Regions from separate parts of the Ruegeria sp. CDSA141 genome, predicted to be linked through region 1. Evidence: riboswitches for the same ligand, from Rfam matches in the RefSeq annotation. Region 1 holds a riboswitch; each other region holds the start of a gene.
What was found. Region 1 has a riboswitch for cobalamin ahead of AC2FLP_RS20560 (DUF4198 domain-containing protein). Riboswitches for the same ligand answer to the same signal wherever they lie in the genome.
Positions count from the first base shown of each region.

Region 2: it holds a riboswitch for cobalamin, as region 1 does, so the genes downstream of both, AC2FLP_RS19010 (hypothetical protein) here and AC2FLP_RS20560 (DUF4198 domain-containing protein) in region 1, are expected to answer to the same signal.
Region 3: it holds a riboswitch for cobalamin, as region 1 does, so the genes downstream of both, AC2FLP_RS14630 (DUF1636 family protein) here and AC2FLP_RS20560 (DUF4198 domain-containing protein) in region 1, are expected to answer to the same signal.
Region 4: it holds a riboswitch for cobalamin, as region 1 does, so the genes downstream of both, AC2FLP_RS08965 (DUF1636 family protein) here and AC2FLP_RS20560 (DUF4198 domain-containing protein) in region 1, are expected to answer to the same signal.

Region 1 covers NZ_JBXWPT010000025.1:18,721-26,717, reverse strand. The annotation lists gene AC2FLP_RS20595 (hypothetical protein) at 1-519, shown strand, start outside; gene AC2FLP_RS20590 (hypothetical protein) at 512-1,510, shown strand; gene AC2FLP_RS20585 (hypothetical protein) at 1,587-1,799, shown strand; gene AC2FLP_RS20580 (energy-coupling factor ABC transporter ATP-binding protein) at 1,904-2,554, opposite strand; gene cbiQ (cobalt ECF transporter T component CbiQ) at 2,551-3,330, opposite strand; gene AC2FLP_RS20570 (NikL family nickel/cobalt ECF transporter subunit) at 3,330-3,905, opposite strand; gene cbiM (cobalt transporter CbiM) at 3,902-4,513, opposite strand; gene AC2FLP_RS20560 (DUF4198 domain-containing protein) at 4,520-5,305, opposite strand; cobalamin riboswitch at 5,438-5,636, opposite strand; gene AC2FLP_RS20555 (ROK family transcriptional regulator) at 5,763-6,887, opposite strand; gene AC2FLP_RS20550 (sugar ABC transporter substrate-binding protein) at 7,142-7,997, shown strand, end outside.
Region 2 covers NZ_JBXWPT010000019.1:4,965-12,961, forward strand. The annotation lists gene AC2FLP_RS18960 (ribonuclease T2 family protein) at 1-177, shown strand, start outside; gene AC2FLP_RS18965 (hypothetical protein) at 174-662, opposite strand; gene AC2FLP_RS18970 (histidine phosphatase family protein) at 800-1,363, opposite strand; gene recR (recombination mediator RecR) at 1,443-2,036, opposite strand; gene AC2FLP_RS18980 (YbaB/EbfC family nucleoid-associated protein) at 2,101-2,454, opposite strand; gene AC2FLP_RS18985 (TauD/TfdA family dioxygenase) at 2,745-2,978, opposite strand; gene AC2FLP_RS18990 (TauD/TfdA family dioxygenase) at 3,053-3,205, opposite strand; gene AC2FLP_RS18995 (TauD/TfdA dioxygenase family protein) at 3,281-3,526, opposite strand; gene AC2FLP_RS19000 (DNA polymerase III subunit gamma/tau) at 3,615-5,378, opposite strand; gene AC2FLP_RS19005 (protein-tyrosine phosphatase family protein) at 5,550-6,062, shown strand; gene AC2FLP_RS19010 (hypothetical protein) at 6,054-6,461, opposite strand; cobalamin riboswitch at 6,553-6,773, opposite strand; gene AC2FLP_RS19015 (alpha/beta hydrolase family protein) at 6,844-7,764, shown strand; gene rsgA (ribosome small subunit-dependent GTPase A) at 7,804-7,997, opposite strand, start outside.
Region 3 covers NZ_JBXWPT010000010.1:61,499-69,495, reverse strand. The annotation lists gene AC2FLP_RS14635 (SLC13 family permease) at 519-2,375, shown strand; cobalamin riboswitch at 2,602-2,808, shown strand; gene AC2FLP_RS14630 (DUF1636 family protein) at 2,901-3,275, shown strand; gene cobW (cobalamin biosynthesis protein CobW) at 3,277-4,332, shown strand; gene cobN (cobaltochelatase subunit CobN) at 4,338-7,631, shown strand; gene AC2FLP_RS14615 (ferredoxin-like domain-containing protein) at 7,628-7,997, shown strand, end outside.
Region 4 covers NZ_JBXWPT010000004.1:221,122-229,118, reverse strand. The annotation lists gene AC2FLP_RS08990 (GcvT family protein) at 1-1,712, shown strand, start outside; gene AC2FLP_RS08985 (inositol monophosphatase family protein) at 1,979-2,755, shown strand; gene AC2FLP_RS08980 (FecCD family ABC transporter permease) at 2,782-3,792, opposite strand; gene AC2FLP_RS08975 (ABC transporter substrate-binding protein) at 3,794-4,744, opposite strand; gene AC2FLP_RS08970 (ABC transporter ATP-binding protein) at 4,757-5,533, opposite strand; gene AC2FLP_RS08965 (DUF1636 family protein) at 5,530-5,886, opposite strand; cobalamin riboswitch at 5,985-6,179, opposite strand; gene AC2FLP_RS08960 (D-lyxose/D-mannose family sugar isomerase) at 6,284-6,949, opposite strand; gene AC2FLP_RS08955 (carbohydrate kinase family protein) at 6,966-7,892, opposite strand; gene AC2FLP_RS08950 (glucokinase) at 7,933-7,997, opposite strand, start outside.

The DNA of each region.
Region 1 (7,997 bases):
CTGACAGGTCTGAAGGAGCTGCAGGCGCAACTGGCACTGGAAACACAATCAGTCGCCGCCGGTCGGGACAAGGCTATAGACACAGCGACGGATCTGACCAAAGAGCTTGTCGGCAAGGCCACTGAGCTTGCAGGCAAGGGCCAGGAGATCGCTGCGGCCCGAAAAGAGGAAGAAGCCAAGAAACAAGCTGCCGAAAAGAAAAAGTCAGCTGCCGACAATGCCGCAAAGATCAAGGGGTTTGAAGATATAGCCAAGAACGCCTCGGGTGTTTCTGCGCTGATCGGCGGACAACCGGACGGCAACCAAGCGGCCTTTACACAAAACCTGTTCAAGGATTTCCCCGGCGGTGCTGCCGCTCTGGCGAATCCCTCCAACACGTTGCTTCTGGCCAAGCTCTTTGGGGCCTTTACCAAAGCGAATACAGATGCGGATGACGGAAGCGCAACCAAGGCCGGCAGCCAGTCCGTTCTGGATTTCCTCAATGGCCTGAGCGCCCCTGCGGAGGACGACGATGAGTGACACCAGCACAAATGCAACCCCCGAACCCGGTATTGATGAAAGCCTTGCCGAGGCCATCATCAATATTCTCGAAACCACCAACTCTCCGGCGATACAGCGCGCCCGAGAGGTGATAGCCCACAGGCTGGCCATCGCAGGAGACGTTGCCCCATCCCGCATCCCAGCGCCGCGCAATATCACCGAGATCGGCGGCTACTTAAATCTGCTGAGCGAATATGGAGAAGCCGAACAGCGCTCGCGCATGATCGCGGCCGCTCTGGGCATAGCAGGGCCGCAGATTTCGCTGCCACAGCCCGGTGCCGTTCCACCGTTGTCCTTTGTCACACGTGACGGCGCCCGACCTGCGGGGCCACAACAACCCAGCTTCCCGTTGACCTATACGATCCGCAGCGACTTTGTTCCGGCCTTTGACAATGCTGTGCAGGAAATCACGATCCGTGGTGGCGCGGTTCCGATTTTGACACCCGTCAGGATTCTGCCTTCCGCGGGGTCTGCGCCCGCAACAGACGGCTCTGCACAGTTAGCTCTGATCGGCCGAACACTCAGCCTGGCACCAACTGCGGCTTTACACGCCGTGGCAACCGATCCCCTGTCGCTAAGCCGCCCGACTGCTGGTGGCGGTTTCGAGGTTTTGGTTCGGGTCATCGACGCCGCCGCTCCGATCGCCGGAACCATCGCGGCGGCGGACTGGACGAGTTGGGAATGCGATGCCGCAGCCTGTTCCGAGGTCGACAGCAATGATGCGCGCTTTGCGCTCACGCCACTACTGAACGCCGCCGGGTGGCACCAGACAGCTGATCCCGGCAATCCGACCATCCTGTCGAATCCCGGAACCTGGGCAGAATGGCGCAATATCACCGGGCTTGTGCCGGGCGTCACGCGGTTTGCGGACGAGCTGCAACTACTTTATTCCGCTGAAATGCTCATTACCTCACCGGTTTTCAATCAACTGGACAATGTCTGGACAGGAAACGAATTTGCCGCTCCATAGCGCGGCTGCTTGAAACGCATGAAAGTGATTTGGCAAGACTCCCTTCAAGGGGTTTAATGCAACCAGGAGGTCAGCCATGCAAAACCCGGAGCGTTTCGAGAAGTTCTATTTCGCCAAAGTCGGCATGGGCGAAACCTGTGGCTGCGCCGAGCGGGTAATCGACGTATTCGAATTCAATCGCAAAGGCGGTGCACAATCCAAACAACCTGTGAAACAGGACAGGCGCAGACGCGGATCCTTTCGGGCATGGGCTGTCAGATATGGGCTGATGAGCCGAAAGCGAACATAGTCCAGGCCTGACGACCCACAGGGTTCGCTTTCGGCTTCATGGCTTGGCTCAGGCGGCGTGATAGCATTTCTGAAACCACTGTATCTGGTTGCCACGAGAACAGGTCAGGCCGGCACCAGCTTCCCGTCGCGAAGGTCCAGTGCATCCGGTGCCAGTTCCGTGCGGAACGCCGGCGAATGACTGACCAGCAGAACCGCCTGTGGCAACGCTCGCAGGATTTCCAGCAAGCGCGCTTCGTTTTTCGTATCCAGCGCATTCGTCGGTTCGTCCAGCAACAGAACTTCGGGATCCATCGCCAGAACTGTCGCCAGTGTCACCAGCCGTTTTTCGCCGCCTGACAATTTGTGCGTGATGCGGTTCTTTAAGTGCATCAAGTCCAGATCGCCAAGCACTTTATCGACAATGGGAAGCGCTTCGTCGCGTGTCTTGCCCAGATTGAGCGGCCCAAAGGCGATGTCTTCGGCGACGGTCGGACAGAACAGTTGATCGTCCGCATCCTGAAATACAAGCCCCACCCGGCGGCGCACTTCGCGGAAATCCGCCTCCTCCACGCGTTGCTGACCAAAAACGGTGACGGTGCCAGAACTCGGGCGCTGCAACCCAAGTATGATGCGCAGGAGCGTCGATTTTCCCGCACCGTTCGGACCAGTCAGAGACAGGCGCTGCCCGGCATTCAGGCTCAGGCTTGCTCCGTCGAGGACGGGTGGCTGGCCGGGGTAGGAAAAACAGATGTCTTCTAGCGCGATCAGTGTCATACGAATTCCAGAATGATCAGACCCAGGCAGAGACCGCTGAATCCAGCAGCAAACACAATGTCTCTGCGGGTCAGGTCAAATTCCTGAAGCAACGGCATACGCCCGGAAAACCCCCGGCACTTCATCGCGGCCAGAATGCGTTCCGATCTTTCGATCGCGCGCACCAGCATCATGCCCACCAGGTAACCAAAGCTGCGATATGTGTGCCAGTTGGTCGCTGGCCGAAAACCGCGCACCTTCATGGCGGCGCGCAAGCGCAGATACTCTTCCCGCAACACCTCGATATACCGAATTGTAAACATCAGAAGGTAAACCAGCTTTTCAGGGCAGCGCAGACGATGCAAGGCGTGACCCAGGGTGACCGGCTCCATCGTGCCAACCAACACCAGCAGGGACAGGATCACGGCATTGGCGGTCAAAGAAATCTGGACCGCTTTCCAGAAGCCTTGCCAGCTTGCCGGGTACCCCCAAAGCGTGAACATCATGTCTCCGGGCATGGAAAAGGGCAGCAGGATCAGCATAAACAGGATGAATCCATCCATCATGGCCATTCGCTTCAACGTCTTTCGCCACGGCAAGCGTGAAATCATCAAAAGCGAAAGAGACACGGTCAACGCCGCGCAAAGCGCAATGAGGGCTGACAGCGCCACGGTCACGACTGCAAAAGCAACTGCCATGACGATCCGCATCCGAGGATCCAGCAGGTTGATCAGACCTTCAGGCCCGTCACCGGCTTCGGCCAGTGTTTTCTCTTGGTGCCCCAGGACGTGTGCCATCAGGCCGCCAGCTTGCGGCGCGCCGCCATGTAAAAGCCCAGACCGAACAGACCAACGATGTACCCGATCCCGCCAAGGATGGTTTGCAGGTCATTCTGTTCGCGATAGGCCGCGATCTCGCGCCTGAGCGGGCGCAACTCGTCACGAACGGCCTTTGCGATAATCTGTCGTTCCTCTTGGCCTAGTGAAGTCGCGGAACCGACAGTCTGGGCCATGGTCGCCGAAGTTGCGCTGTCCGCTTTTTCTGCGACAACACCCATAATCTGCGCGACGTCCTCTGCAGGCATAGTAATCTGGGCCACGTGCCCGGCGCCCAGGTCAGCAAAGAATGTATGCGCCACGGCTGAGTTCGGAGTGTAGATAAAAAACCCGTCTGCATCCGTCACCGTGCGACCCAGCTCTGCCCCATCCGGGCCAGTAACAATGACTTCGGTATCGCTTGCCATATCGCCGCTGGAAAAACCGATCTCACCCTCTATGGCATCACCGGACACAAAAACACCGGCTATGACTTTATGCGCCAGCGCAGGCAAAGGCGCACAGCACAAAGCCAGTGTGATAACCAGATGCTTCATGTGGTCGCTCCTCTGACAAACAGCTCGGGCTTGACTTTGCGCGCCAGCAAAACGGCGAACCCGGTCAAAATCGCTTCGATGGCCATGACAGGTATATGTGCAAAGAAAACAAGCTTGGCAGCGGGCAGGAACTCATCCCCCGACAGTGCCAGTGAAGTCGCGACCATGCCGGTCGTCGCCGCAATGGCAAATGCGCCGCCCAAGCCACCCCAGATCGCACCCTGCAAAGGCGTCCCACGCGCGATCAGGCGACCAAACAACAATCCGGCCACCACCGCGGGCAAAGCGATATTGACGGTGTTGATCCCCAACACCGTCAATCCGCCAAAGCCGAAAAAGACCGCCTGCAGCAAAAGCCCGACGAACAAAGCCGGGAATGCGGCCCAGCCAAGCAGCAGTCCAGCCATGCCATTGAGGATCAAATGTACCGATGACGGACCAATGGGTACGTGGATCAACGATGCCACGAAGAAACTGGCTGACAACACTCCGGCAGTGGGGATGCGGTCAAGATCCAGTGACCTGAGGCCCATGGCAATCCCACCCGCAGCGGCGACGGCACCGCCGACCACGACCGGGTTGGAAAGGGCTCCGTCGACGATGTGCATTTGGGTTTACTCCAGATCCCAGGCGCGGATCCAGATGACCGCATCCTGACTAAGTTCTTTACCCTCATGTTCGGTCACTGGACCTGAACCAAGTGCTGCGAAACCCCAGTAACCGGCTTTTGGAACGCCAAACGAAAAGTACCCGTTGTCGTCCGATATGGCGACCACGGCACCACCCGGCATTGGTGACACCTTCGGTGTCGAAGCGGCCGAGCTCTCCATGCCAGGTTCGGCGGCCATGTACTCGATCTCGATCTCAGCACCTGCAACCGGCTGACCATCAGCCATCACACGGCCCGTGAAGGTCGAACCTGCGATGATGTTGGTCGGCTTGTTAAGCGGTATGATCTCGGTCGGCAGACCCACAGGGTTCATCCAGTCGGTCGGCAATGCGTTGCGGTTCAGGAACGCTTTGGTGAACTGCTGGATATAGATGTCTTCGGCTTCCTCATAATAAGGTTGAGGAACCGTCACCAGCACGTAATCGCCCGAACGTTTGACAGGAACACTGCCTTTGAACGCCGCCCCCTCGTTTTCTCCACCGGTGAAGCGGACAGGTTCCAGCGTATCAAGTAAATCAGTTTTTTTGCCGTTGTGGATCACATAGAATTCCTGCGGCTTTTCCATATCCATGACATGACCGTTCTCGAACGGATGCCAGAAGATCAGCTTGACCGGCACATCGCCGGGTTTCTCGATCATGGTGTCGGTGGTGTATTCCAAAAGGAAATGCGCATTTGCCATGGCAGGAATTGCCATCGCGGCAGCGGCTGCACTGAGCAGCTTTTTCATGAACAGTCGTCCTTGTCCCGTCGCGCCAATCCCGGTGCGAAATTCACTTTGACTGCGGGACATCCAACGCCAAATTGCCCTTTCAGGCATCCTGGTCCGACGCACATCCCGTCGCCGATGAGGAGCGCCCCTTATGGGGGCACATGCCCGGCAGGTATCCTGACTTGCGGGTCAAAGCGTCGGACTGGCCTTCCCGGGAAAACCCCAGTGGCGTTTCAGCCCTGCTCGCCGCTTACAGTTGCGGGTGCAGTTGCGGAATTGGGCCTGAGCCCGCACCGCATTCCCTATTGATTCCAGAGCGCGCCCCGGAACCGGACATGTCCAGCGGCTTGCCAGACAATCCCAGTCTCCGTCAACGATCAATTGTGATGGCGGTCGAAAAAGTTATGAGCCTGGGAAGTCTGGTGTGGTTTGACGTGCTTTGGTAAGCATCAGTGGAAGAAGGGGAAATACACTTCTAGGCTTCTGAAAGATACCTTTCCGACAACGGCAAGCTTGCTGCGCCCAGCGAGCGCGCATCCGGGCCCAGGGCCCCCGCCAGCACCAAAGGGCGCTCAAGACCGGTCAGGTTAACCTCGGACAGTTTCTTTTCGACCAATTCAACCAAATGCGCCTTGATGTCCGGCGGCATCCAGCCGTCAATCTTTACGCACTCAAAGTCGATTAGACTGCATGATGATACAATCGCATAGGCAATCCCGCTCGCGGTCTTATTCAACCAGTTCTCCAGTTGAGCTTTTGGCACATCCCAATGCTCGGTCGATTCCCATAAAGAATGCGAGGTTGCCCCTGCTGTCGTGATTGCACGCTCGAGCACATAAAGGCTGGCCACGTCAATCAGCGGCTTCACACCGCCAGCGTCATCAGGAACAGGCAAAGGACCGAGCGCGCCTGCATTTCCCCGACCAGAAAAGATCGAGCCATTGAGGACCACCCCGCCGCCAATGAAGAAGCCGACGTAGAAATACAAAAAATCTCTTGGCCCGTCAGCCGGGCCAAAAACCAATTCCGCACCACAGGCCGCTGTCGCGTCATTTTGAAGGAAAACTGGCATATTGCAGCTGAGAGCCAGGTCCGCTTTTAAGTCCGACGCGCGCCACGGGTCCATTTTTTCCTGAGGAACCTGCAAAGCCTTCGCCCAGTCCCACAGGTAAAAGGGCATAGCTATTCCGAGCCCCGCGATCCGGCTTTTGGACTCAGGTGACATGGACGACATCACTTTCCCAAGACACTCCCTGGAAAAATCCAAAGTGGCATTCGGCGTTGGATAGTCATAGGTTTGCCTCTCTCGTTGCCGCACATTTCCGACAAAGTCAGTCAAAACCAGTTCGGTACTGCGGCGCCCGACTTTAAGCCCAAAGAAGAACGCACCATCCGGATTGAGGCGCATGGGAACAGAAGGTTGCCCGACTTTCCCGCGAACCGGTTCACCGCGCAGAAGCAACCCATCCTTTTCCAATAGACGCATAATGACGGAAACCGTTTGTGCCGACAGTCCCGTCATGCGCGCGATTTCGGACTTCGCAAGGGCCTGATGGCGCCGGACAAGAGATAACACAAGGCGTTCGTTTCGGGCCCGCATGCCGCTTTGGTTTGTTCCGCGCACCTCTGACCCGTGCGAGCCAATCGAGTTTGTCTGAGATGAATATTCAGGCACGACCACCCCTTTCTTGCTTGAGAATGAGAAAGCCGACCCGCCCTGTCAATAATAAATAAGAGTGAGTTATTTATTGACTCAATTTTTGATTCTTGTGATGGTTTCTCATGGGATCAGGTTATTTTTTCCTGATCGCTCTCGTGCCCTCATGGGCATTAGAAAAACTGGGAGGATTATCGATGAAACTTGCAAGACTTGCGGGCGCGACAGCGCTGGCAGCTGCTGCCATGGCTGGCAGTGCAATGGCGGAAGGTGAAACTGTTTGCCTGATCACCAAAACGGACACCAACCCGTTCTTTGTCAAAATGAAGGAGGGCGCGACAGCGAAGGCGGAAGAGCTGGGAATGACGCTGAAAGCCTTTGCGGGCAAGGTCGACGGTGACCATGAAACGCAGGTGCAAGCCATTGAGACCTGCATTCTGGACGGCGCCAAAGGCATTCTGCTGACGGCCTCGGACACATCATCCATCGTTCCGGCTGTGAAGCAGGCGCGGGATGCAGGGGTTCTGGTAATCGCTCTGGATACGCCGCTGGAACCCATTGACTCGGCTGACGCTACGTTCGCCACGGACAATTTCCTTGCCGGGCTGTTGATTGGACAATGGGCCAAAGCCACGCTGGGCGACGCCGCCAACGACGCCAAAATCGCGACACTGGATCTTGCCGTCAGCCAGCCGACAGTGGATGTGCTGCGCAATCAGGGCTTCCTTCAGGGCTTCGGTGTTGATCTGGCAGACCCGAACGTGATCGGCGATGAAGATGACCCCCGTTTGGTCGGAAGTGATGTCACTGCCGGCAACGAAGAAGGAGGTCGCCGCGCGATGGAAAACCTACTGGCCAAGGATCCGACGATCAACGTTGTTCACACCATCAACGAACCTGCGGCGGCAGGCGCTTATGAAGCGCTCAAAGCCATCGGACGTGAAAATGACGTACTCATCGTTTCCGTGGACGGAGGTTGCCCGGGCGTCCAAAACGTTGCTGATGGTGTTATCGGCGCAACGTCGCAACAATACCCGCTGTTGATGGCATCAC
Region 2 (7,997 bases), on a different contig from region 1:
GCATTCCTGAAAGCCAACCCGGAGTTGGAGCGCGACATGATCACGATCACCTGCAAACAGGGCTATATCGAAGAGGTCCGCGTGTGCCTGTCGCGCGATCTGGATTCCGTGCCCTGCGGTCGGGACGTGATCCGTGATTGCACCGCCAAGGACGCGCTCTTTGATCCGATTCGTTAGAGCTTTTTGTTCTGACAGTCCCGCGCATAGTCCAAAGCCTTGGCGGTCCCTTTGAGGTCAATGGCCATCACCACCTCACCTGCCGGATTGTAGACCGTCATTGTCTTGTTCTGAGCGATGGCGTTCACGAAGCTCCGATCGGTGAAAAACACGGTCGCGCCCGGCACGTCGCGTTCGTTGAACCCGATGGCCGTGGCATCATGGCTTTTGCCGTCAAGATCGAACCGGATCGGGTAACTCTCACCCTGCTTAATGTCGCCCCAAGCCTTGTTGTAGACGGCGAAGTACCCGCGATTGTCCAGTGCGTCATAGCCAAGGCGCACCACCGAGAGATCCTGATATACCGTCTGGATCAGGCACCCGTTGCCAAGTGCGGGGTCCATCATGATGTTCCAGCCTTCGACGTAGCCTTTGTCAATCAGCTCTTGTGAAAGGGCGGCGGTGGCAGAAAATGTAGCAAAAGCAAGCGCAAGAAGACGGGTCATGAGGAGTGCTCCAAAGTATTCGCTGAGTTTATCTATCCTTAGAGCAGTTTAGTGATCATCCAAAGTTGCTTTTTTGAACTATGGCTGTCCCGGTATTGAAAGCGAGACAAACCTGATTTCGGGCCCAATCCATGAGCTCAGCTCAATATGGTTTCAACGCCGTTAGCAAGGTGAAACACGCACCCTTGTGTTCTCGGTAGCCGTAGCAGAGTGTCCAAATCCAGGCCCAACCAAAGCCCTCTCAGCACCAATGATGTAACGCCATGGGTTACGATGATCGCTGGCTCAACCTGTTCCTTCAGAAAAGAATCTACGCGACCGCAGATGTCTTCAAAGTTCTCTCCGCCCGGGCTGCGAAAATACCAATGATAGCTTTCATAGGAACAGTCGATTTGCTCTCGGATGAAATCCTTCGTTGCACCTTCCCATTGTCCAAACGCGATTTCCATAAGCCGATCGTCATGTATCACCTCGTGATGAGGTGAGGTTGCCAAACGCGCGGTGCGTTTAGCCCGTTCCTGTGGGCTGGCATAAACACGCGATGGTGCATCCGGGACTTGTTTGAGTATCTCGTTTTGTTTTCGAGCCTGAGACTTGCCATTTTCCGTCAACGGAGAATCCTTGCGCCCTTGGAACTTACCCTGAGTGTTCCACTCGGTTTCGCCATGTCTCAGGACAAAAAGATCTGGATACTTGCTCAAGATGCGTACCTCAATTTAATGCCCGAGGGGTGTTGTTATTACTGGTGTAAAAATAGGGGTGCGGTTTGACAAAGCTGATTTAGATCTCTTTCCGCGCCCGCAGCGCCGCCGTAATCGTCCCGTCATCCAGATAATCCAGCTCTCCGCCGATCGGCACACCTTGGGCCAAAGAGGTCAGGCGCACCTGACCCTCCAGTTGGTCTGCAATGTAGTGGGCGGTTGTCTGGCCATCGACGGTCGCGTTGAGCGCCAAAATGACCTCGGTAATCCCTTCGGCCATGACCCGGTCCCTGAGTCGGGGAATGCGCAGTTCGTCCGGGCCGACCCCGTCCAGCGCCGACAGCGTGCCACCCAGAACATGATAGCGGCCTTTGAAAACACCGGCGCGCTCCATCGCCCAGAGGTCGGCGACGTCTTCGACCACGCACAGTTCTCCGGTCGCGCGGACCTCGTTGTCGCAGATATCGCAGATGTCAGTAGTGCCCACGTTACCGCAATTCAGGCATTCCCGGGCGGTGATCGCGACCTGCTGCATGGCATCAGACAGGGGTGTCAGCAGCAGGGCACGTTTGCGGATCAGATGCAGAACGGCGCGGCGGGCCGAGCGTGGGCCGAGGCCCGGCAGCTTGGCCATCAGGTCGATCAGATTGTCTATATCGCTGTTGGAACTCAACCCGGGCGCTCCTGCAAAAGGGCCAGGCCCAGGTGCCCGGCCGATGATCCGTCAGGAGGGTGTATCAGAACGGCAGCTTGATGTCTGCGGGCAGGCCCATGCTTTCGGTCAGTTTTGCCATCTCGGCCTGCGAGCGTTCGGTGGCCTTGGTCTGCGCGTCCTTGATGGCGGCCAGGATCAGGTCTTCGACCACTTCCTTGTCGTCACCGTTGAAGATGGACGGATCGATATCCAGACCTTTTAGTTCACCCTTGGCGGTCGCAGTTGCCTTGACCAGGCCAGCACCGGATTCGCCGACAACCATCATGTTGTTCAACTCTTCCTGCATCTCGGTCATCTTGGTTTGCAGGTCCTGCGCGGATTTCATCATCTTGGCCATGTCGCCCAGACCGCCAAGCCCGCCGAGTCCTTTCAGCATAGTATTCTCCTGTGTCTCCGTTTGCGCTCTAGATACGGGCAGCGGCCACATCGCACAAGGGTTGTCCCGCCCGTCGTCAAGGTCTTTGGCAAGACCTTTCCTCCCGTTGGGCCCGGCAGCGCATGGGCACGGCCCATGCGCTGCCGGGCCCAAGGCCGCTCAGGGGTATCGGCGCAGCCGATAGACCGTGGCGGGCGCGGGAGGGTTGGTTCTTAGTTTTCTCGAACGCGGTTTGAACCTTCGGCGTCGCTGACATAGCAGCAAATGGATTTCAGGGTTCCTGGGTGGTATTAGTTCCAGAGACGGCCGCGATGCATCGTGGCGCGTTCGTCCCAGATGAGAACGTCGCCGACTGACCGTTGGTGGGAATAGACTTGTTCGGGCTGCGTGCAGAACGTGATTGCGTTGTCCAGCAGGGTTTGACCTTCATGATGCCCTATCCCTTCGATAGCAAAGGCATGCGAAGCGATGAATTCAGGATTTGGCCAGATCGCGCGCCATTGGCAATCCTGCCATCTGGTCATTTTTGACAGTTCGGCCAGATCGGCTGAAATCTTTGATCGGGAATGAGACAACCGGTGCCAGATAATGGCATCCTTCAGTGTATTTTCAGTTGATCCGGCATATCTGCCCACGCCGCTAGGGTCGATGCGAGCTCGGTCGGGTTACCCGACGGGAGCACGGCCTTGGCCGTCAGAATGTTGATCAGTGCAGGCGCCGGCAGGAACATACTGTCCGTGTGCCGCAACATATCACAACAAATTTGCCTGCAAATCCAGCAAGCGTAGATCGTCCTTTGAGCAAAGGCTGTCTTTTGTTTTCTAGGTCAGTTCGGAAATCTGAAATTCAAAGTCGTGTGCCGCCGCCACAGCTCTTCTATTCTCCAACGGCCAAACAGTTCGGCGATGCGAACATGGTATGTATCCGGGATTGATTGTTTGGGAAACAGCAACGCTGAGTGGGTTTCGAACGCCTGCCGAATGTCAGGATACAAGGTATCACCTGCAACTTCGCGCAGGTCGATGTCGTGAACAATCAATTCGAAAAGTGGATGCAGTGGTGACGCTCGCATGAAATCCCTCGCTCACGTTGTGGAACGGTGTAAATCACGGGAAGAGTCGATGAGTATCACTTGTGACACGAGATGACGGGTGGCAAGGTCAGTCTTCCTCGAACGGGTCCCACTCGTCTTCAACTTCGGGAAGAGCTTCGGTCTCGACCTTGGCGGCGCGTTGTTCCGGCGTCTCGATATTGGTGATTCTCGCCTTGGGGAATTGCGCCAGCACAGCCTGAACCAAAGGGTGTTGTTCAGCCTCGGATTTCAGTGCCAGCTCGGCCTCGTCCCGTATTTCCCCAATTGTGGGTGCATCCCCATCCGAGACAATCGAGACCGCCCACCGGTTTCCTGTCCAGCGTTGCAAGGCAGAGCCCAGCCGTGGAGCCAGATCCGCCGGTGCTTGAGCGGCGGGTGTGAATTCGATTCGTCCGGGCTGATAGGACACGAGGCGCACGCCGTTTTCCACCTCAACCAGCAACTTCACGTCGCGATTGGTCCGGATCAGTTCGACCACGTGGTCGAAGGTCGGGTACCGCGCAAGGGCCGTTTGAGCATCCTGCGCCAGAGCTGCAACCGGCGCACCACCGGCACCGCGAGGGGGCGACGCGTAGGCAGGCGGATGGGCCGCGCCAGCTTGCGTTGGAACCGCACCCTGTCTGGCTATGGGCACGCCGCCGTTGGGCCCGCCCTGCGGCGGTGGCGGGGTATCCTGCAATCGCTTGATCAGCTCTTCGGGGCTGGGCAAATCAGCCACATGAGTCAGGCGGATAACGGCCATTTCAGCGGCCATCATCGCGTTGGGGGCAGCGGAGACTTCCTCGAGCGCCTTCAGCAGCATTTGCCACATGCGGGTCAGGACCCGCATCGGCAGAGCCTCGGCCATGAGTTGGCCCCGGGTCCGTTCGTCCGGAGAAACCGTCGGGTCCTGGGCCGCGTCAGGTGTGATCTTTACGACGGACACCCAGTGCGTGATCTCGGCCAGGTCGCGCAGCACCGCCAGCGGGTCCGCGCCTTCGGCGTATTGCCCACTCAACTCGGTAAGTGCGCCCGCGGCGTCGCCGCGCAGGATCATATCCATAAGGTCCAGAACGCGGCCACGGTCCGCCAGTCCAAGCATTGCACGGACCTGATCGGCGGTCGTCTCGCCAGCCCCGTGCGATATCGCCTGATCCAGCAACGAGGTCGCGTCCCGGGCCGATCCTTCCGCTGCTCGGGTGATCAGTGCCAGCGCGTCTTCGGCAATCTGGGCGCTTTCCGCTTCGGCGATCTTGCTCAGAAGGCCAATCATGTCTTCGGGTTCAATCCGGCGCAGGTCGAAGCGCTGGCATCGGGACAGTACTGTGACAGGCACTTTGCGGATTTCAGTGGTCGCGAAGATGAACTTCACGTGCGCGGGCGGTTCTTCCAGCGTCTTGAGCAGCGCGTTGAAAGCACTGGTCGAGAGCATGTGAACCTCGTCGATGATATAAATCTTGTAACGCGCGCTGGCGGCGCGATAGCGCACGCTGTCGATGATCTCGCGGATATCGTTGACGCCTGTGCGGCTGGCGGCGTCCATCTCCATCACGTCGACATGGCGACCTTCCATGATAGCGACACAGTGTTCGCACTGACCGCAGGGCTCGGTTGTGGGGCCACCGGTTCCGTCCGGACCGATGCAATTCATGCCCTTGGCGATGATCCTCGCGGTCGTGGTTTTGCCGGTGCCGCGAATGCCGGTCATGATGAAGGCCTGCGCGATCCGATCGGCCGCGAACGCGTTTTTCAGGGTGCGCACCATGGCATCCTGACCCACCAGATCGGCAAAGGTTTCCGGGCGATATTTGCGGGCGAGAACCTTATAGGCGGGGCTGGAGCTGTCTGTCATGTCTTCTCGTTGGGATTCGGTGCTTGGGCACAGCGTAGTGGCCACCGCTGCCCGCGTCCACAGCGTGGTGTCATGATTTTTGATTTAGAAACGAGTCGCTTTCGCACTAAACTGCGTTAGCAGATTTAATGACTCATTTTTGTAAAGAGTTCTTCGGGGAGGACACGTTTCATGTCGCAGCTGGTGATCTACGCCCTGCAAGTCGGAGGCGGAACGCTTGCACTGACCTCGATGCCCGGACGTGGCGGGGATTATTTCAGCGATCTGGATACGATCGCAGCCTGGCAGCCGGGGCTTGTTGTATCGATGACAACGGATGTCGAGATGCTTCAGGATGGCGCGAAGGATTTCGGCAGCGACATTCAAAGCCGCGCCAGCCGATGGGTTCACCTTCCGATCGAAGATTTCGGAGCGCCGACACAGGCGGTTCAGGACGCGTGGCCGTCTGTCAGCGCCGCAGCCCGGCACGCGCTGTCAGGTGGAGGTCGCGTTTTAGTGCACTGCCGTGGGGGCTGTGGCAGGTCAGGTATGGTTGTTCTGCGGCTGATGGTCGAATGCGGCGAACGCGCGGACACAGCGCTGGAACGATTGCGGGCGGTACGTCCTTGCGCTGTCGAAACGGATGCGCAACTGGCCTGGGCCTCTCGGCGTGCCCAGGCACGGGTCAGTCTGGAATCAGATTGAAATCTGCGCGGGCGCGCAAACGGGTTTTCGAGGCCGGATCGTGAAAACCTGGATCATCGCGCAGGGTGGGTTTTTCACGACGCCGGATGGCATCGCACTGAACGTGTTTCCGAAGATCAAGTCGGCATAGCCGTTCAGGGGCTCAATTGCGGCTTCGGGCTGCGTCCCGCAAAAGATACGAATGCTGTCTGATCGCGCGAGAAAAATTGCATGGCATCCTTCGGCGCAATGCGACAGCTCACTGCTGCCCTCAACCTCCAAATCGTCACTTGTGGCCAAGGTCGCCTGTGTCACGGCTTCGGATATCGAGCGCGCCAGCCGCGCCAAAGCGGGGCAGGTTTTGCCCGTCCGCTGACATACTGTTGCACTGTATTCATGCGTTTTTGTCTTCCAGATCATCCTGCGCCCTCCGCGCGTAGCGGACAGGATATTTGGGACAGGTGGGACAGCGTGATGCCGTCAGGACCTGCCCGGACACCCCGCCCGAGTTTCGGTTTCGTTTCCGATGGCAGGTCTCCTGACTTGCGGGTCATTGCTTTGCCGACCTTCCCGGCCATTGGGCCAGTGGTGTTTTGGCATCGCTTACCGCTTACAGTTGCGGGGGCAGTCGCGGATTTGGTTGTTGCCTGTATGACCAGACATTACCGCACCGTGTTCCCTTTTCATCCCGACCCCTTGTGGAGGCCGGAAACCATCACACAACCGCTAGCGTTTGAGCACGCACCGAGTCAAGCCGATCTTTTGACCGGACGCTTGGTCATGCTGGATACGATGTTGGTTCATGCATAGTGTCGAGGGTGTTGAGGTTCGGAAACCGGATTTACCAAGCGAAAAGCCAGAGATCATGTTGGATACAGAGCAAACGGTATTGACCGAGGAGTTTCGGTTTCCGTCCGGGCAGAAAACGCTGTCCGCCCGATTGTATAGCCCGGTAACTTCGCCCGAAATCGTCGTCGTGCTGAACAGTGCAACGGGTGTGCCGCGTGATTATTACCGTCATTTCGCACGATGGCTTGCCGCTGAGAAGGGTATGGCCTGCCTGACCTATGACTATAGGGATTATGGGTATTCTTTAACGGGCCGCCTGAAAGATTCGCGTGCGACCATGGCGGATTGGGCCTTGATCGACATGCCTGCGGCACGGGCGGAAATGCGTCGGCGATACCCGAATGCGAAACACTGGACCATCGGCCATTCCGTCGGCGCGATGTTGGGGCCAGTACAACCGGATATCGATCTGATTGACCGGATGATCTGTGTGTGTTCGGGGCTTGTGACCCTAAGCGACCATCCGTGGCCCTATCGGGGTTTGGCAAGGTTGTTCTGGTACGGCCATGCCCCGCTTTTGGCCCGAGCACTTGGCTACCTTCCCGGAAAGGCGATCGGGTTTGGCTCGGACCTGCCGGCATCGGTCTATTGGCAGTGGCGCAAATGGTGTACAGCGCCGTTAAGCTATGTACCTGAAATCGGGCGTGACTTACCTGCGGCGCACTGGGAGGAAACTGGAGTGCCCGTGGATTTGTTTGCATTCGAGGACGACCAGATGGTGCCGCCGGAAGCGGTTTGGCGGCTTGCGGATCTTTACGGCCCCGATGCCAACCGTCACCTGCTGAGCCCCGCCGATTTCGGGTTGCCTGAGGTTGGTCATATCGGAGCATTTGCCCGGCGCAACGCAGCGGTTTGGCCGCGACTGATCGCTTGACCAGACGCGGCGCAGGACGGGCCGGGCACCGTCCAACGATCACCGGTTGCGAAGTTTCTTTTCCTTCATGACGCCACGGACCATCTTACCGAACGCTTTGTCCCGCGCGCGGGACTGTGCGACTGTTTCAGAGTTGCGCCGATCTTCGCGCCGAAGCTTGCGCCACCGGTCCAGTCTCACCGGATCAAGCGTGCCGTGACTGATCGCCTTTTGCACGGCACATCCGGGCTCGG
Region 3 (7,997 bases), on a different contig from region 1:
TACAGTTAGGGGTAAATTGTGTACGGCGTTAATTGCACTTTGGATCAAAATTCCCCGCGCCGCCCTAATCTGGGATGATAGGCAACGCGGGGACTTAGTCTGGTCATGGGACTGCCCAGACTAAATGGGGCAAGTGTGTTACGGGTCGTGTCGCTTGTTGGATCAAACTGTTGCAATTTGCGTTCACCTGCATTTGAGGGCGCTGTTCAACCAGCCAGTTCTAAGTTTTCCAACAGAACTTTTGCCAGCATTCCGTTTGTGTTGAACCGTCGGACCCATGCATACCGCCCGCTTAAACGTTCGACGCGCTGAACCGCGTGCGGGACACCACGACCACAGGGTTTGGTGTTCGTCAAAAGAGGTTTTTACCACTACTCAAACCGCCATTCTTAGAGAAATATTATGTCTCGAAGTGAGTGAAAAACGAAACTTCATGACAAGGCGAGAAGGATGAACTAGGAATCTAACAAAGAAAAAGTTCTGGACGTATTGTGGAACACATTGCCTTTACCTTTGAGATGGGGGTCGTTTGTACCCTTCTGGCTTTCACCGTTTTTTTGTTCGTCTCCGAGATCATCAGGATCGACCTTTCCGCCATATTGGTTCTGGTTCTCATAGGCTTGCTCAGCTACGCGCCCGGGCTGGGAAATCTGGCGGATGTAACCCTTCTGTTCGACGGCTTCGCATCCAATGCCGTCATCTCGATCATTGCGGTAATGATCGTCGGTGCTGGTCTGGACAAGACGGGGATCATGAACAAGGTTGCTGCCGTTATCCTCAAATATGGTGGCAAATCGGAAGGCAGGGTTGTTCCAATCATCTCAGGAACCGTTGGCGTCATTTCTTCGTTCATGCAGAATGTCGGCGCCGCTGCTCTGTTTCTTCCCGTTGTCAGCCGTATTTCTTCGCGGTCAGGTATACCGCTGTCACGACTGCTGATGCCGATGGGATTCTGCGCCATTTTGGGTGGCACAATGACGATGGTCGGGTCGTCTCCACTTATCCTGCTGAACGACCTGATCCTGACGGCAAATGACAGTTTGCCGGCATCTCAGAAAATGGCGCCCTTCAGCCTGTTCTCGGTCACACCGATCGGTGCAGTTCTGATCCTAACGGGAATTGGTTACTTTTTGCTGTTAGGACGCTGGGTTTTGCCCGTGGCTGAAGGGCCTGACAATACGGGCACCGGACAAGGGACACAGGAATACCTGCAAAGGGTCTATGGCCTCAAAGCCGACGTGTTCGAAGTCGTAGTGCCCGAGGACAGCCCCTTGGTCGGAGAGATTCTGGCCGACATCAACCACGAAAACCACCTGTACATCATTTCCACCTTCTATCGCGGCAAAACCTCGATGGTTCAGGTTTTGACAGCCGAAATTGCGGCCCCGTGTCGGCTGGCCATCGTCGGCCGCCGTTGGGAGGTCGAGACGTTCGCCAAGAAATACGGGCTTACCGTTCTTCCGGATTTGGACATTTTTGTCGAAGAGTTCGCCCCCACCAATGCAGGCGTGGCCGAGGTGGTCGTCACGCCAGACAGCAAGCTGATCGGCAAATGCCCCCGCGAGCTTTTGTTCCGCAAGACCTATGGCATGTCGCTGCTGGCCATTCACCGCGGCGAAGAGACGCTGAGCCATGTCGAGACCGAGGATCACGAATCCACTCAGATCGGGCTCGAAAAGTTTCAGGCCGGTGACATGCTCGTGGCGCATACCAGATGGGACAACCTGATGCGGATCAAGCGCGACCCGGACTTCGTCGTTGTGACAACGGACTTTCCCCAGGACGAACTGAGGCCGCAAAAAGTCGGCTGGGCCCTGGCATTTTTCGCCATTTCGCTGTCATTGATCCTGTTCACGGACGTCCGGCTTTCGCTCTGCCTTCTTACCGGAGCGGTAGGCATGATGTTGACCCGTGTGCTCAGCGTGGATGAGGCATACCGGGCGGTCGGGTGGAACACCGTATTCCTGCTCGCCTGCCTCATACCGTTGGGACAAGCCGTACAGAACACAGGCACAGCTGCGTGGATCGCCCAGCAGATCATGATAATTCTGGACGGCTGGCCGCTCTGGTCGCTGCAAACCGGAATCGCCGTTCTGGCGACTGCTTTTTCTCTGGTCATGTCAAATGTCGGGGCCACTGTCCTGCTGGTGCCTTTGGCGATATCGATTGCGATAGCGGCTGGTGGGAATCCATCGGTTTTTGCACTGACCGTCGCCATTTCCACATCGAACAGCTTCATCATCCCAACCCATCAGGTAAACGCATTGATTATGGGTCCGGCAGGATACAAGGTGATGGATTTCGTGCGTTCCGGTGGGATCATGACTGTGCTGTTTCTGGTCGTCTCTCTGCTCATGATCAACGTCATCTATTAGCGCGAGAGGATCCGGGGTGTTCGGCGGTCTTTTCCCACCATCGTGACAAGTTCTGTCGAGGCACCCACCCACCACAGTGTACGACCCTAGCAGAGATACCGTTCGTCGCCGGGCTCATCTCAGGCTGAACCCCGCACGACATGCCGCCCATCGACGCCCACAGGTCGCTTTCTACTCCTCTACATCATTGTTACGCGCGACTCGCTTGACAAGCAGGCCAGCGGTGCCGCATGTCCCTTTCGTTGGTGTCGGTGACAGCCGATGAAAAGGGAATGCGTCAACGGTCATGCCGCCAAACGCAGCCGCCCCCGCGACCGTGAACGGAGAGGATGCCCAATGCCACTGGCCCAAAGGCCGGGAAGGCGGGACATCCGACAGAGGCCCTCCTCTGGCATCCGCAAGCCGGGAGACCTGCCAACAACCGAAGTTGAAACCGGGCGGGGTGTTCCGGTGTCGGGTCCGTGACCAATCGTGGCCCGCATGAAACCCCGTCCCCCGCGAAGAGGATTTGGGGGGATGAGAGACATGACCGAGACCACACCAGTCGAGTTGCTGGTCTGTACCACCTGCCGTCGCGGCCTGCCTGTCGAAGATGACGCGCAACGCCCGGGCGCTTTGTTGCACAAGGCCCTGGAACAGGCTGACCTGCCCGACGGTGTCACCCTGAAAGCCGTAGAATGCCTGTCTAACTGCGATCAAGGTTGTTCGATCGTATTGCGCGGCGGGCCGGGCCGCTGGACATTCGTCTATGAAAACCTGAGCGAAACAGATCATGTCGACGTCATTGTCGACGGTGCGACCAAGTATCTGGCCACTGAAGATGGTTTGGTGAAATGGCGCGAACGCCCCGAACATTTCCGAAAAAACTGTGCCTCGCGCATTCCCCCGATTGGAGCCTGACATGTCGAACCTCGAAAAACTCCCCGTCACAGTGATCACCGGCTTTCTGGGCTCGGGCAAGACCACTTTGGTGCGTCATCTGATGCAGAACCCGCAGGGCAAGCGCCTTGCTGTCGTGGTCAACGAGTTCGGCGATGTAGGCGTCGATGGCGACATCCTGAAATCCTGCGCCATTCCCGATTGCCCGGCGGAAAACATCATGGAACTGGCCAATGGCTGCATCTGCTGCACCGTGGCAGATGATTTCATTCCCACCATCGAGGCCCTGATGGCTCTGGAACCGCGCCCGGATCACATCCTGATCGAAACCTCGGGACTGGCGCTTCCCAAACCATTGCTGAAGGCGTTTGACTGGCCCGACATCCGCTCGAAAATCACCGTGGATGGCGTGATCGCCCTAGCCGATGCCGAGGCTGTAGCCGCCGGTCGCTTCGCGCCCAATGTCGAAGCGGTGGATGCCCAGCGCATGGCCGATGACTCGATCGACCACGAAACGCCCCTGTCCGAGGTGTTCGAGGATCAGATCTCCTGCGCCGACATCATCCTGCTGACCAAGCCCGACCTCGCCGGCCCTGAAGGCGTGGTAAAAGCACGCGAGATCATCGCCGCCGAGGCGCCGCGTCCCCTGCCCGTGGTCGAAGTGGCCGAAGGTGCGGTGGACGTTCGCGTTGTGTTGGGTTTGGAAGCCGCCGCCGAGGATGACATGGACGCCCGCCCTTCGCATCACGACGGCCACCATGATCACGAGCATGACGATTTCGAAAGCATCATCGTCGAGTTGCCCGAGCAAGCCGATCCGACCCAACTGGTGGCCAAAATCGAACGCCTCGCCAATGAGCTGAACATCCTGCGGGTCAAAGGGTATGCCGCCGTTCAGGGAAAGCCCATGCGTCTGTTGGTACAAGCCGTGGGTGCGCGGGTACGTCACCAGTATGACCGTCCGTGGGAACCCGGCGAAGAGCGCCGTTCGCGTCTGGTCGTAATCGCCGAGCATGACGACATCAAAGAGGCGGAAATCCGCGATATCCTCGTGGGTGTGCGTGAGGCTGCCGAGTAAGACCCATGCACGTCGTCTTCCGCGAAAGCCACGGGCTCGAGGAAACCGAGACCCCGACCGATCTGGGCCAGAGCCCAGCAGAACTGGTGGTGCTGTCTTTCTCGGACAGCGACCTGGGTGCTTTCGCGGCGGGCTGGCATCGTGGTGGCGGACCGGATGGGCGAATGCCGACCCTGCGGCTGGCCAATCTGACAGCTTTGAAACACCCGCTGTCCGTTGACACCTATGTCGAGCAGACGCTCGAGGGCGCCAAGGGCATTCTGATCCGTCTGATCGGTGGCGTGCCCTACTGGTCCTATGGCCTGCAGCAGGTTCTGGCACTGGCGCAGGCCAAAGGCATCGCTCTGGCCGTCCTCCCAGCGGACGGGCGCGAGGATACGCGGTTGGATGACTATTCCACCTTGCCCGTCTCGACCCTGCGGCGGCTGGCGCATCTGTGCGATACCGGCGGCGAGGTCGCGGCACAGGCCGCACTGGCACAGATGGCTCTGGCGGCAGGGCTTTATGCCGGTCCGGTGATGGGCGCCAAGACCTTGCCCGAATGTGGCGCGTGGTGTCCGGATCGCGGCGTAATCCCGGTGGAAACCGCGTTCGAAGATAACGCTAAACGCATCCTCGTCACCTTCTACCGCGCTTACCTGACCTCGGCAGACACCGCCCCGATCGCCACCCTGATCCGCAGCCTGCGGGCCCGTGGATTCGAGGCGATGGGCCTGTTTGCCCCGTCGCTCAAGGCGCCTGTGGCCGCCGACTGGTTGCGGGAACAGGTTGTTGCGCTGAAACCATCGGCAATTGTCAATGCCACTTCCTTCTCGGGCAAAGGTGCGTCGGGAACATCGCCTCTGGACGCAGCAGATGTGCCTGTGTTTCAGGTCGCTCTCGCCACCTCGCGCCGCAAAGCGTGGGCCGAAGCAGAACGCGGGCTGTCCCCCGCCGATCTGGCCATGCATGTGGTACTGCCGGAGGTTGATGGGCGGATCTCGGCGGGAGTCGCGTCTTTCAAGGAACCCGGCAAACGCAATCCTCATCTGGAATACGCGCGCTTTGCACATCGGCCCGAACCGGATCGGATCGAAGCGATCATCGACCGTGTTTCGGGCTGGCTTGCACTGAACGACAAACCCAAGGCAGATCAGATTCCCGCGCTGGTCCTGTCCACTTATCCCGGCAAAGACTGGCAGATGGCCCATGCGGTTGGCCTTGACGCGCTGGCCTCAGCCCAAGCGATGCTGTCCGATCTTCGCGAAGAAGGCTATGACATCGCGACTGGCGAGCCGATTGCCGACACTCTTCTGGACGCACGGATTTCGTGGGCGCTCGAGGATTATCTGGATGCGCTTGCGGATTTGCCCGAGACCCTGCGCACCGATCTGCACACCGCATGGGGCGCGCCCGAAGATGATCCGGCCTGTGCCGATGGGGTCTTCCATTTCACCGCACTGCGACGCGGCAAGGCGCTGGTCGCGCTGCAACCCGAACGCGGCACGCCCGAGCTGCGTGATGACGACTATCATGACCTCTCGCGCACCCCGCGCCACAGCTATGTCGCCTTCTATTTGTGGCTGCGCAAAGGGTTGGGCGTGAACGCGCTGATCCACATCGGGGCACATGGAACGCTGGAATGGTTGCCCGGAAAATCGGTCGCTTTGTCTGCTCATTGCTGGCCCGAGGCGCTGATCCGCGATCTGCCGGTGATTTATCCCTTTATCGTCAACGATCCCGGTGAAGCCGCGCAAGCCAAGCGCCGGATTGGAGCGGTCACGCTGGGCCACATCCCGCCCCCGATGAAGGAAAGTGGCACGCCGGATCGGATGGTCCGGCTTGAATCGCTGCTGGATGAGTTTTCGAACGCCGACGGGCTTGACCCCAAACGCCGTGACCGCTTGCAGGAAGATATCCGTGATGAAGCGCAGGCCATTGGCTTGGAAAGCGATCTCGGCCTTGATCAGGCAACCTGCACCGCCGAAGCGATCACACGTATCGACCGCTTTGTCTGTGACATCAAGGAAAGCCAGTTTGGCGACGGGCTGCACATCTTCGGGCGCGTGCCCGAGGTGACGGGCAATTTCGATTCGGCCCCGTCGGCCCACGCTGAACGCGACGCGCTGATCAAAGCGCTCGGGGGCAAACGGATCGATGCCGGGCCTTCGGGTTCACCCTATCGTGGTCGGTCAGATGTTCTGCCCACCGGGCGGAACCTTTACACCACTGACCCGCGGTCGGTTCCGACCCGTGCGGCCTATGCGCAGGGTGTGAAACTGGCCGAGGAACTGGTGCGACGCCATCTTCAGGAAGAAGGCGATTACCCAAAAGGGCTGATCGTCGATCTGTGGGGGTCAGCCACCATGCGCACGGCGGGCGAGGAATTTGCCATGGCCTTGCACCTGCTGGGCGTCAAACCCGTATGGGACAAAGGGTCCGAGCGGGTTTCCGGCATCGAGGTTCTGCCGATCACTGACCTGAGCCGCCCGCGCCTGGACGTGACCTTGCGGGTGTCGGGCCTGTTCCGGGATGTTTTCCCGACGCTGTCCGCTTTGTTTGGCCAAGCGGTTCGCGCATTGGCCGCGCGTGATGAGGCGGCGGACTGGAACCCCTATGCCGGGCAGGAGCCGGTGGCGCGGGTCTATGGACCTGCGCCCGGAAGCTATGGCGTCAACATGACCGAACTCTCCGAGGTGTATACCGACGAGGCCCGTGCACAGGCAGGTGAAGCGTGGCTTGAGGCCAGCTCTTTTGCATTGGAAGGCGAACACATATCGCAGGACAAGGACGGTATCACCCAACGCGTTGCAAATGCGGACAGCTTTGTCCACTTGCAGGACCTGACCGAAACCGATCTTCTTCTGGCCAACGATTATGCCACACACGAGGCGGGTTTTGCCGCCGCCAAGAAGATCGCCGGCGGAACCGCGCAGCTGTACCATCTGGACAACACAAAACCGGAAAATCCTCGTGCCCGCACCTTGCCTGAAGAAATCAGCCGTGTCGTCCATGCCCGCGCCGCCAATCCCGGCTGGATCGCCGGGATGCAACGCCATGGTTTCCGCGGAGCCGCTGAAATCGCAGCGACGCTGGATCATATGGCCTCATTCGCGCATTTGTCCGGCACGGTCGCACCACATCTATTTGACCTCTACCACGATGCCACGCTGGGCAACGCAGAGGTGGACGCGTTCCTGCAAGAGGCCAATCCCAAAGCTCGTCAGGCCATGCAGGACCGGTTCCGCGCGCTGCTGGAGGCCGGGCTTTGGAACACGCGCCGGAATTCCATCCGGGCCGATTTGGAGAAATTGAGATGAGTGCACCAATTGTTCAGGGCTGGTGCCCCGGCGCCCATCGTCCGATGATGTCCGGTGACGGTCTGGTCGTCAGGGTCAGGCCCCGGCTGGCGCGTCTGGACGCCGATCAGGCTCTGGGACTGTGCGATCTGGCGGGCCGCTTTGGCAACGGCTCGATCGATTTGACCAATCGCGCCAATCTGCAAATGCGGGGCGTGGACGAGGAAGACCACCAGCCTCTACTCAAAGAGCTTGCCGCGCTGAACCTGCTGGATGCGGAACCCGGCATCGAAATACGCCGCAATATTCTGGTTACACCGCTCTATCAGGCGGGCGATTTGACCGCTCGGTTGACCCATGAACTGATTGGCCGGCTTGCGGACCTGC
Region 4 (7,997 bases), on a different contig from region 1:
TGCGCGATCCCGACCGGCTGACCTACTACAAGGAAGAAGTCGGAGGTCTGGTCATGGGCGGGTACGAGCCGAACCCGATCCCCTGGGCCACCAAGGGGATTCCGCAAGGTTTCCACTATACCCTTCTCGACAGCAACTTCGATCATTTCGAACAGCTTATGGAGCTTGCGCTGGGGCGCGTGCCTGCGCTGGAGAACACTGGCGTCAAAACGTTGACCAACGGGCCGGAAAGCTTCACGCCTGACGGCAATTTTATCATCGGCGAAGCGCCTGAGTTGAAGAATTTCTTCGTCGGCGCGGGCTTTAATGCCTTTGGCATCGCGGCTGGCGGCGGTGCAGGCATGGCGCTGGCGGAGTGGGTATTTAATGGCGAGCCGCCCTTCGATCTGTGGTCTGCTGATATTCGTCGCTTTGGCCGCCCGCATTTCGACACCGACTGGGTTCGCACCCGTACCGTTGAAGCATACGGTAAACACTACACGATGGCTTGGCCGCATGAGGAACATGACTCTGGCCGCCCCTGTCGCAAGTCGCCGCTTTACGACACGCTGAAAAAGCAAGGCGCGTGCTTTGGAGAGAAACTGGGCTGGGAACGCCCCAACTGGTACGCCGATGCATCAAAGGGCGAGACACCCAGGGATGAATACAGCTTTGGCCGCCAGAATTGGTTCAATGCCGTAGGTCGCGAACATAAAGCGGCACGCGAAGCGGCTGTGTTGTTCGATCAGACATCTTTCGCCAAATTCGCCCTTAAGGGTCCGGATGCACTGGCAGCGATGAACTGGATCTGTGCCAATGATGTGGACAAGCCGGTTGGCGCCCTTGTCTATACCCAAATGTTGAACAACAAGGGCGGGATCGAGTGCGACCTGACCGTTGGGCGTGTGGCTCATGATGAGTTCTACATCGTCACCGGTACTGGCTTCGCCGCTCATGACTTCGACTGGATCGACCGCAGCATTCCCGAGGTTATGAATTGCCAGCTATTCGATATCACCTCATCGAATGCAGTTCTGTCATTGATGGGACCAAAAGCGCGTGAGATTCTTGCGGCGGTGACGCGCGATGACGTCTCGAATAACGGGTTCAAGTTTGGCGCGATCCGCACCATCGGTATCGCCGGGTGTCCGGTCAAGGCGCTGCGTGTGACCTATGTTGGTGAATTAGGGTGGGAACTGCACCTGCCCGTGGAGTATGCACAGACCGTCTATGACGCGCTGATGGAGGCCGGGCGGCCGCATGGATTGATAAATGCGGGCTACAGGGCCATTGAATCGCTGCGCCTTGAAAAAGGCTACCGCGCCTGGGGTTCGGATATCGGGCCGGATCATACGCCGTTCGAAAGTGGCTTGGGCTGGGCCGTGAAACTCCGGAAGAATATTGATTTCAAAGGGCGTGCCGCCTCTGAGGCGCAAAAAACCGGCGGCGTAAAGAAGATGCTGGCATGTTTCACGGTTGAACCCGACGTTGTTCTTCTGGGGCGTGAAACGATCTATCGGAATGGCGAAAGAGTCGGGTGGCTGACCTCGGGCGGCTATGGCTACACCGTCGGAAAGTCGATCGGCTACGGTTACATCCGAAACGCAAAGGGCGTCGACGCGGAATACGTCACATCAGGGACATATGAATTGGATGTCGCAACTCAAAGGGTTCCGTGCGAAGTGACACTGCAACCGCTGTACGACCCGCAGATGAGCCGGGTGAAAATCTGACCCGAGGGTGCAAGAGCTGATCAACTGACAAACACACAGCGATCGGAACGCATAGGGAAAGCATGCTAACACGGCAAATCCGCCCCGAATGTCCGGAAGGTCGTTGAATCTGGCTGTTTTTGACCTATAAGCCGTTGATAAAGTTATAGTATTGTTACACTTCACGCCAATCTGAAGACTGAACTGCATGACTTCTCATTCAGTTTTCAGGGCAATCAATCCTTCATCCGTCGGAAATCGGATGACTTCAGCCGAAAGGACCGGAAATGGTAACCTCAGATGCGTTGACTGAACACGCGATGAAGATTGCTGATATTGCCTCGGAGTCCGCTATGCGTTTTTTTCGGGGTTCTTTAGGTGTTGAATTCAAGCAGGATGAAAGCCCGGTGACGCAGGCCGACAAGGCAGTTGAAGCAGAAGTACGGGCCTATCTGAATCAGCATTTCCCAGAGCATGGCATCTTTGGCGAAGAACACGGTCAGGAGGCTGGCGACGGGCTCCATATGTGGGTCATTGACCCCATTGACGGAACCCGATCGTTTCTGTCCGGCCATCCCTTGTTCGGATTCCTTTTGGCTCATCTATTTGATGGACAACCTCAGTTCGGACTGGTCGGAATGCCGGCCTTAGGTGAGACCTACTTGGGAGTAATTGGTGACGGCGCCCGCCTGAACGGGCGACTGGTACAGGTCGCACAAACAACACGCCTGGATCAATCGGTTTTGTATGTGAATGAAGGGGACAAGATCTACCGCGACCATCCTGACCTGTTCACCCGGCTGATGACCGCAGGGCAGACGCGCCGATTTGCCTATGATTGTTACCCCCATGCCTTGCTTGCTTCGGGGCATGTCGATGCTGTCGTGGATTACGATTTGCAACCTTATGACTATCTGGCGGTCTCACCCCTTGTCACAGCCGCTGGCGGAGTGATGACCGATTGGCAGGGGCACGCTTTGACCCTCGATTCAGATGGCGCGGTCGTTTCCGCCGCAACCCCCGAATTGCATGCCGAACTGCTTGACCTCATCAATGTTGAATAATGAAAGTGTCGCGCAACCTCTGGAAACTAGTTCCCGCGATCAGATTTGAATAAATACAAGAAGACAAAAAGTGATCCTATTGACGTTGTGACGATTCCGACGGGCAACTCCTGCGGAGCCAGAAGAAGGCGTGACAAGATATCAGAGAGAGTCAGTAGAATTGCGCCCACGATGGCTGAGGCGACCAGCAGGTTTCGGTGCAGAGTTCCGGCGATGCCGCGTGCAATATGCGGTACCATCAACCCGACGAAGCCGATGACGCCGGCAACGGAAACGAAACTGGCCGTCGCCAACGCGGCAACGAAGAACATACTGAACCGCAGGCCCTGAACGGGAATACCCAGTGAAGAGGCTGTAAAATCTCCGGTCAGCAGTGCGTCAAGCCACCGGCTGCGATAAAGTGAATAGCTCAGAATCAGGCCCAATCCGATTAAGACAAGTGGGAACGTTTCCCATCTTGCCAGTCCCAAACCGCCAAGCATCCAGAATATCACCGAATGCGCAGCGCGATTGTCGCCAGAGAAAATCAGGTAATTGGTGATCGCGGAAAACAGAAAGGATACCGCCAAACCAGCCAGGATAAGTTTTTCAGGCGCGCTCGTGCGTAAGCCCTGAACCAGCGCCAGAACAATGCCGGATGCGATCAGGCCGCCGCAAAACGCCGCCAACGGCAACGTCCAGATGCCCAATACATCACCTGTGACCGTGATCACCAGAACGGCGCCAGCAGCTGCACCAGAGGACAGACCGAACAGAAACGGATCTGCCAGATCGTTTCGCGTCGTTGTTTGCAAAACAACACCAACGACGCCCAGCCCCGCGCCAATCACGGCAGCAAACAGGGCGCGGGGCAGGCGAAGGTCGAAGACGATCCGGTGCAAGGGCGACATGTCTCCGTCCACCAGACCGGTTCCAAGACCGATGGCTGTAAAAACTTCGCGCAGGGGGATAGGAGTGGTCCCGTAGACGATGGACAACAGCAAAAGGGCGGTCAGAACAACCGCCCCCAACAAAATCAAACGGCCCAATTGGACCATATCAGTTGGTCTCCGGGTGCATGGCCTTCGCCATTTTCTCGATCGCCTCGATGTTTGCCGGGCCGGGCGTCAGTTCTTCGTAACGCAGGCCAATCCAGCGTTCGTTCTTTACCGCGTCCGTTTGTGACATCACCGGATGATCCTTCAGGAACTGAAAGGTGTCCTCTGCGCCGTTGCCGGACTGATAGTCGAGCAGCACCAGAAATTCCGGGTTAGCCGCTGCCACGGCTTCCCACGACGTGCGGCCCCAGCTGGTATCCAGATCATGTGTCACGTTTTCGCCACCGGCGGCTGCGATCATTGCATCGGGAATGGCGAACTTGCCGGCAGTAAACGGAGCATCGGCCGGTCCGTCCAGCAGGAACACGCGGGGCTTTGCCAGATCGGCTGTTTTTGCTTCAATGGCGGACAGTTGGTCCTTCCAGTTGGCAACCAGCGCTTCGGCCTCGTCCTCGACCTGCATGACCATGCCCAGACGCAGAACGTCACCAAACAAAAGGTTCATGCTGGCCTCGGGGCGATTCTTGTCCAGATGCACGCAGCTTTCGGTCAGGACCATGGTCTTGATACCAAAGGGTTCCAGGGTGTCGGGCGTGACATCGCCACCGGGTTTCATGCCATAGTACCAACCGGCAAAGAACAGATCGGGCTCGACGGCCACAAGGTTTTCAATGGTCGGGTATTTGGGGGCAAGTTCTGGGATATCGCCACGCTGAGCATCAAAATCGGGGCTTGTTTTGTACCAGCCGGTAATTCCGGTAAGCCCCACGATCTTGTCCTGAAGGCCGAGTGCAAAGGCCATATCCGTCATGTTCATGTCGTGCACGACCAGACGCTCGGGCGCCGTTTCAAAAACAAGCGGTTCGCCGCAGTTGTCCACCGTGACGGCCTCCGCTGCTGCGCCACTTGCCAAGCCAGTGAAAACAACCACTGGCCAGAGTTTGTGCATCATTTTTAGCTCCTGTTATGATGACAGTTTTCGTTTTCGGATATCCAGCGCCGGGATCATGCGGCCTTCGTGCTGAAAGCACAGATAATCCACACCAAATGTGTCACGTACCCGGTCTGTGGTCAGAACTTCGCTGACAGGCCCGAACCCGGTCAGGCGCGTGGCTTTCATCAACGCCACATGGCTGGCGAATTCCGGGATCATGACCAAATCATGGACGATCATGACGACCGTTACCCCCAGGTCAGCGACCAAGGACAGCATGTGCCCCTTGGCATCCGGGTCCAGATGGTTGGTTGGTTCGTCCAGAAACAACAAAGACGGATTCTGGGCCAATGCGCGAGCAATATGTGCGCGCTGACGTTCACCGCCCGACAGTTGGCTCATCGGTTTGTTTGCGAAATGCGACAGTTCGGTCGTCGTCAGCACCCGTTCAAGATCAGCTTTATGTTGAGCCGTCGATCGTTCACCCTGAATCGGGATTTGTCCCAGCGCAACATAGTCTTGCAGCCGCATCCGTCCATCGGGCGTTTCCTGCTGTCCGACCACAGCAATGGATCGGGCGCGTTGGCGGGCGGACAGAGTGCGAAGGCTTTTGCCTTGAATCCAAACATCACCCAACGCAATCCGTTCGATCCCGCATAGCAGTTTCAGCAGAGTGGTCTTACCGGCACCGTTCGGTCCGGCAATTGCCAGAATTGATCCTTCTTCCAGACGAAAGGACACGTCCTGCAACAGGATATCACCATTGAGAGCGTAGTACTCCAGATCCTCGGCAACCAGAAAACTCATGACGTCCCTCGGGATGGCAAAGCGGGTATTCGCGACAGGGTCTTTGCAAAGAGGGCAGGAGGACGGTCCGACGCGCTTGTCCAGCCATCGTCGCTGTCGCCGAACTGCGTCGCGAATTCGACCAGGGCAGCCAGGTCGTGTGATGTCTTAATGTCGCCGAACAGGTACTGCGCTTTGCCTGCGGCCTGAAATCCAACGGTCATGGCCCGTTCACAACCTGCCATGCAGGCCACCATTCGGGTTTCAAAACCGTCAGGCAACTGAGCGTCCAGTGCGTCTTGCGCGGCCTCGGCAGGCATCGTCCCCTGACATGTTGAACAGATCAGAACGTAGTGATCAGAATAGCAGGCCATTGCCATCTCCGTCGTTTGCCAGATGCAGACAGAGGGCAAATACCCATATATTACGCAAACGCGCCATCAAGCCTCCTTCGGGGACGCCCCGCCCCGGGTTGGTTTACCATGCGATGGCAGGTCTCCTGACTTGCGGGTCAAGGCTCGGCCCACCTTCCCAACCCTTTCGGATCAGTGGTACAGTGGCGTCGCTCACCGCTTACAGTTGCGGGGGCAGTCACGGACTTGGCGCATCCCTGCGCCGCACCGTATTCCCATTTTCATCCCTTGCGGAACCATCCCGATCAGCTAGTCCGGCTACGCAAGACTTGTCAAGCGGCAGACGGTGTGGGGTGGTGGAAGGATTTGCGATAGTTGAGCCGACTATCCTGTTCACGCCAGCCCGGACCGAACGGTGTCAATAGTCCGATACAAGCAGGAAATCCGGCTCTGCATCTTCTTCGACCTTTGAAAACCGCGGGATTGGCTCTTCAAAGACATTGTCCGTACGGTCGTCATTCACGGTCGAAACCTCGCCAATAAGGCAATCGCCGCGCTCCGCCCAGAAAGCGTGCCAGATGCCGGGCATCAGAGTTACACTTTGCCCCTGCTTCAGCCGCAAGTGCTCTCCGGGTTGCAAGGTTACAGGGCAGGCATCGCTGGGGACCGTCACCGGGTTGTCGCGGTCAACGCCACCGTTTGGATCCGACGCATAGATTTCCAGAACGAGGTCGCCGCCGCCCCGGTTGATGATGTCTTCTGCTTTGACGATATGTCGGTGCATCGGAGAAAGCTGATTGTCTTTCGAGATCAACAGTTTTTCCGCATAGAGCATCCCGCGCCCGGATTTCAGATCCTTCGCCTCACCATTGCGCAGAGTGAACAGAAAAAGCCCAAGTTCGTCGAAACGGCCTTGTGCGTAATCGGTTATGTCCCATCCCAGCCCGCGGTTGCGAATCGTTTCCGCCAGAGGGCTGCGCATTTGCTCTGACGTCCAATTCGCAAAGGGTGGCAACACGGCACCGAAGGACTGAATAAACGCGTGTGCCTGGGATTTGATACGGTTGATTTCAGATCGTTTCATTGTGCCATTCTAAAGATCAAAGCTCATGCGCCCAAGGCGGTTCCGCCCCGGCTCGGGATACGGTCACTGCGGCCACATCCGCGCCCAGTTCCATAGCCGTTCGCAAGTTTTCCGCAGTCAATCCGCGCAGACCTGATTTGGTCAGATGCCCTGCACGGCTGAGACCGGTCAGGACGCCAGCGTTGAACGTGTCACCTGCGCCGATTGTGTCGACTACTTCAACGGGCTTCACAGGAACCGAGACTTCTGAACCATCTGCCAAGTAACCGTGCGCCCCGTCGCTGCCACGCGTAACGATGACAGCGGTTGGACCCGCCTGCAACAGCAGAGACGCCTTCGCGGCTTCGGATTCGTTACCCGGAATGATCCAGTCCAAGTCCTCGTCTGAAACCTTGACGATATCTGCTCGTGAGACCATGCGGTTCAAACGCGTTCTAAATCGGGTTTGATCCTTGATGAAACCCGGGCGGATATTCGGATCCAGCATCACAGCCCGGTCGGAACCGTGGCGGTCCAGGATGGCGGCATAAGCATCTGCGCAAGGTTCACAGGCAAGGCTGATACCACCGAGATACAGAGCGGAAACCGCTGGAAGTTGATCGGGCAAGTCTTCGGGCAGCAACATCCGGCCCGCCGTGTTTTCATCAACAAAGCTGTAAGACGCGTGCCCATCAGAAAGCTGTACAAAGGCAAGCGTGGTCGGGCGGTCCGAGATAATCACATGCGTCGTGTCCACATGACTGGCTTTCAGGCCATCGATCAGTTGCCGTCCGAACATATCCGATGACAAACCTGTCAGCATTCCAACCGGCACGCCCAGACGCCCCATCGCAACAGCTGTGTTCAGAACTGCACCACCGGTATGTGGCACAAAACCCAGTGCACCCGACACGGTCGGTTCTGAGATCATATCTATCAGCGCTTCACCACAGCACAGGATCATGTCTTGGTCCTTCTTGGAATAGAAATTTCGGTTAGTCTGGTTACTGTCTCAGCGCGTTCTTGCAGAAGTTGTTTGCGCCGATGATCCCGAACTCTGCCTGTTCAG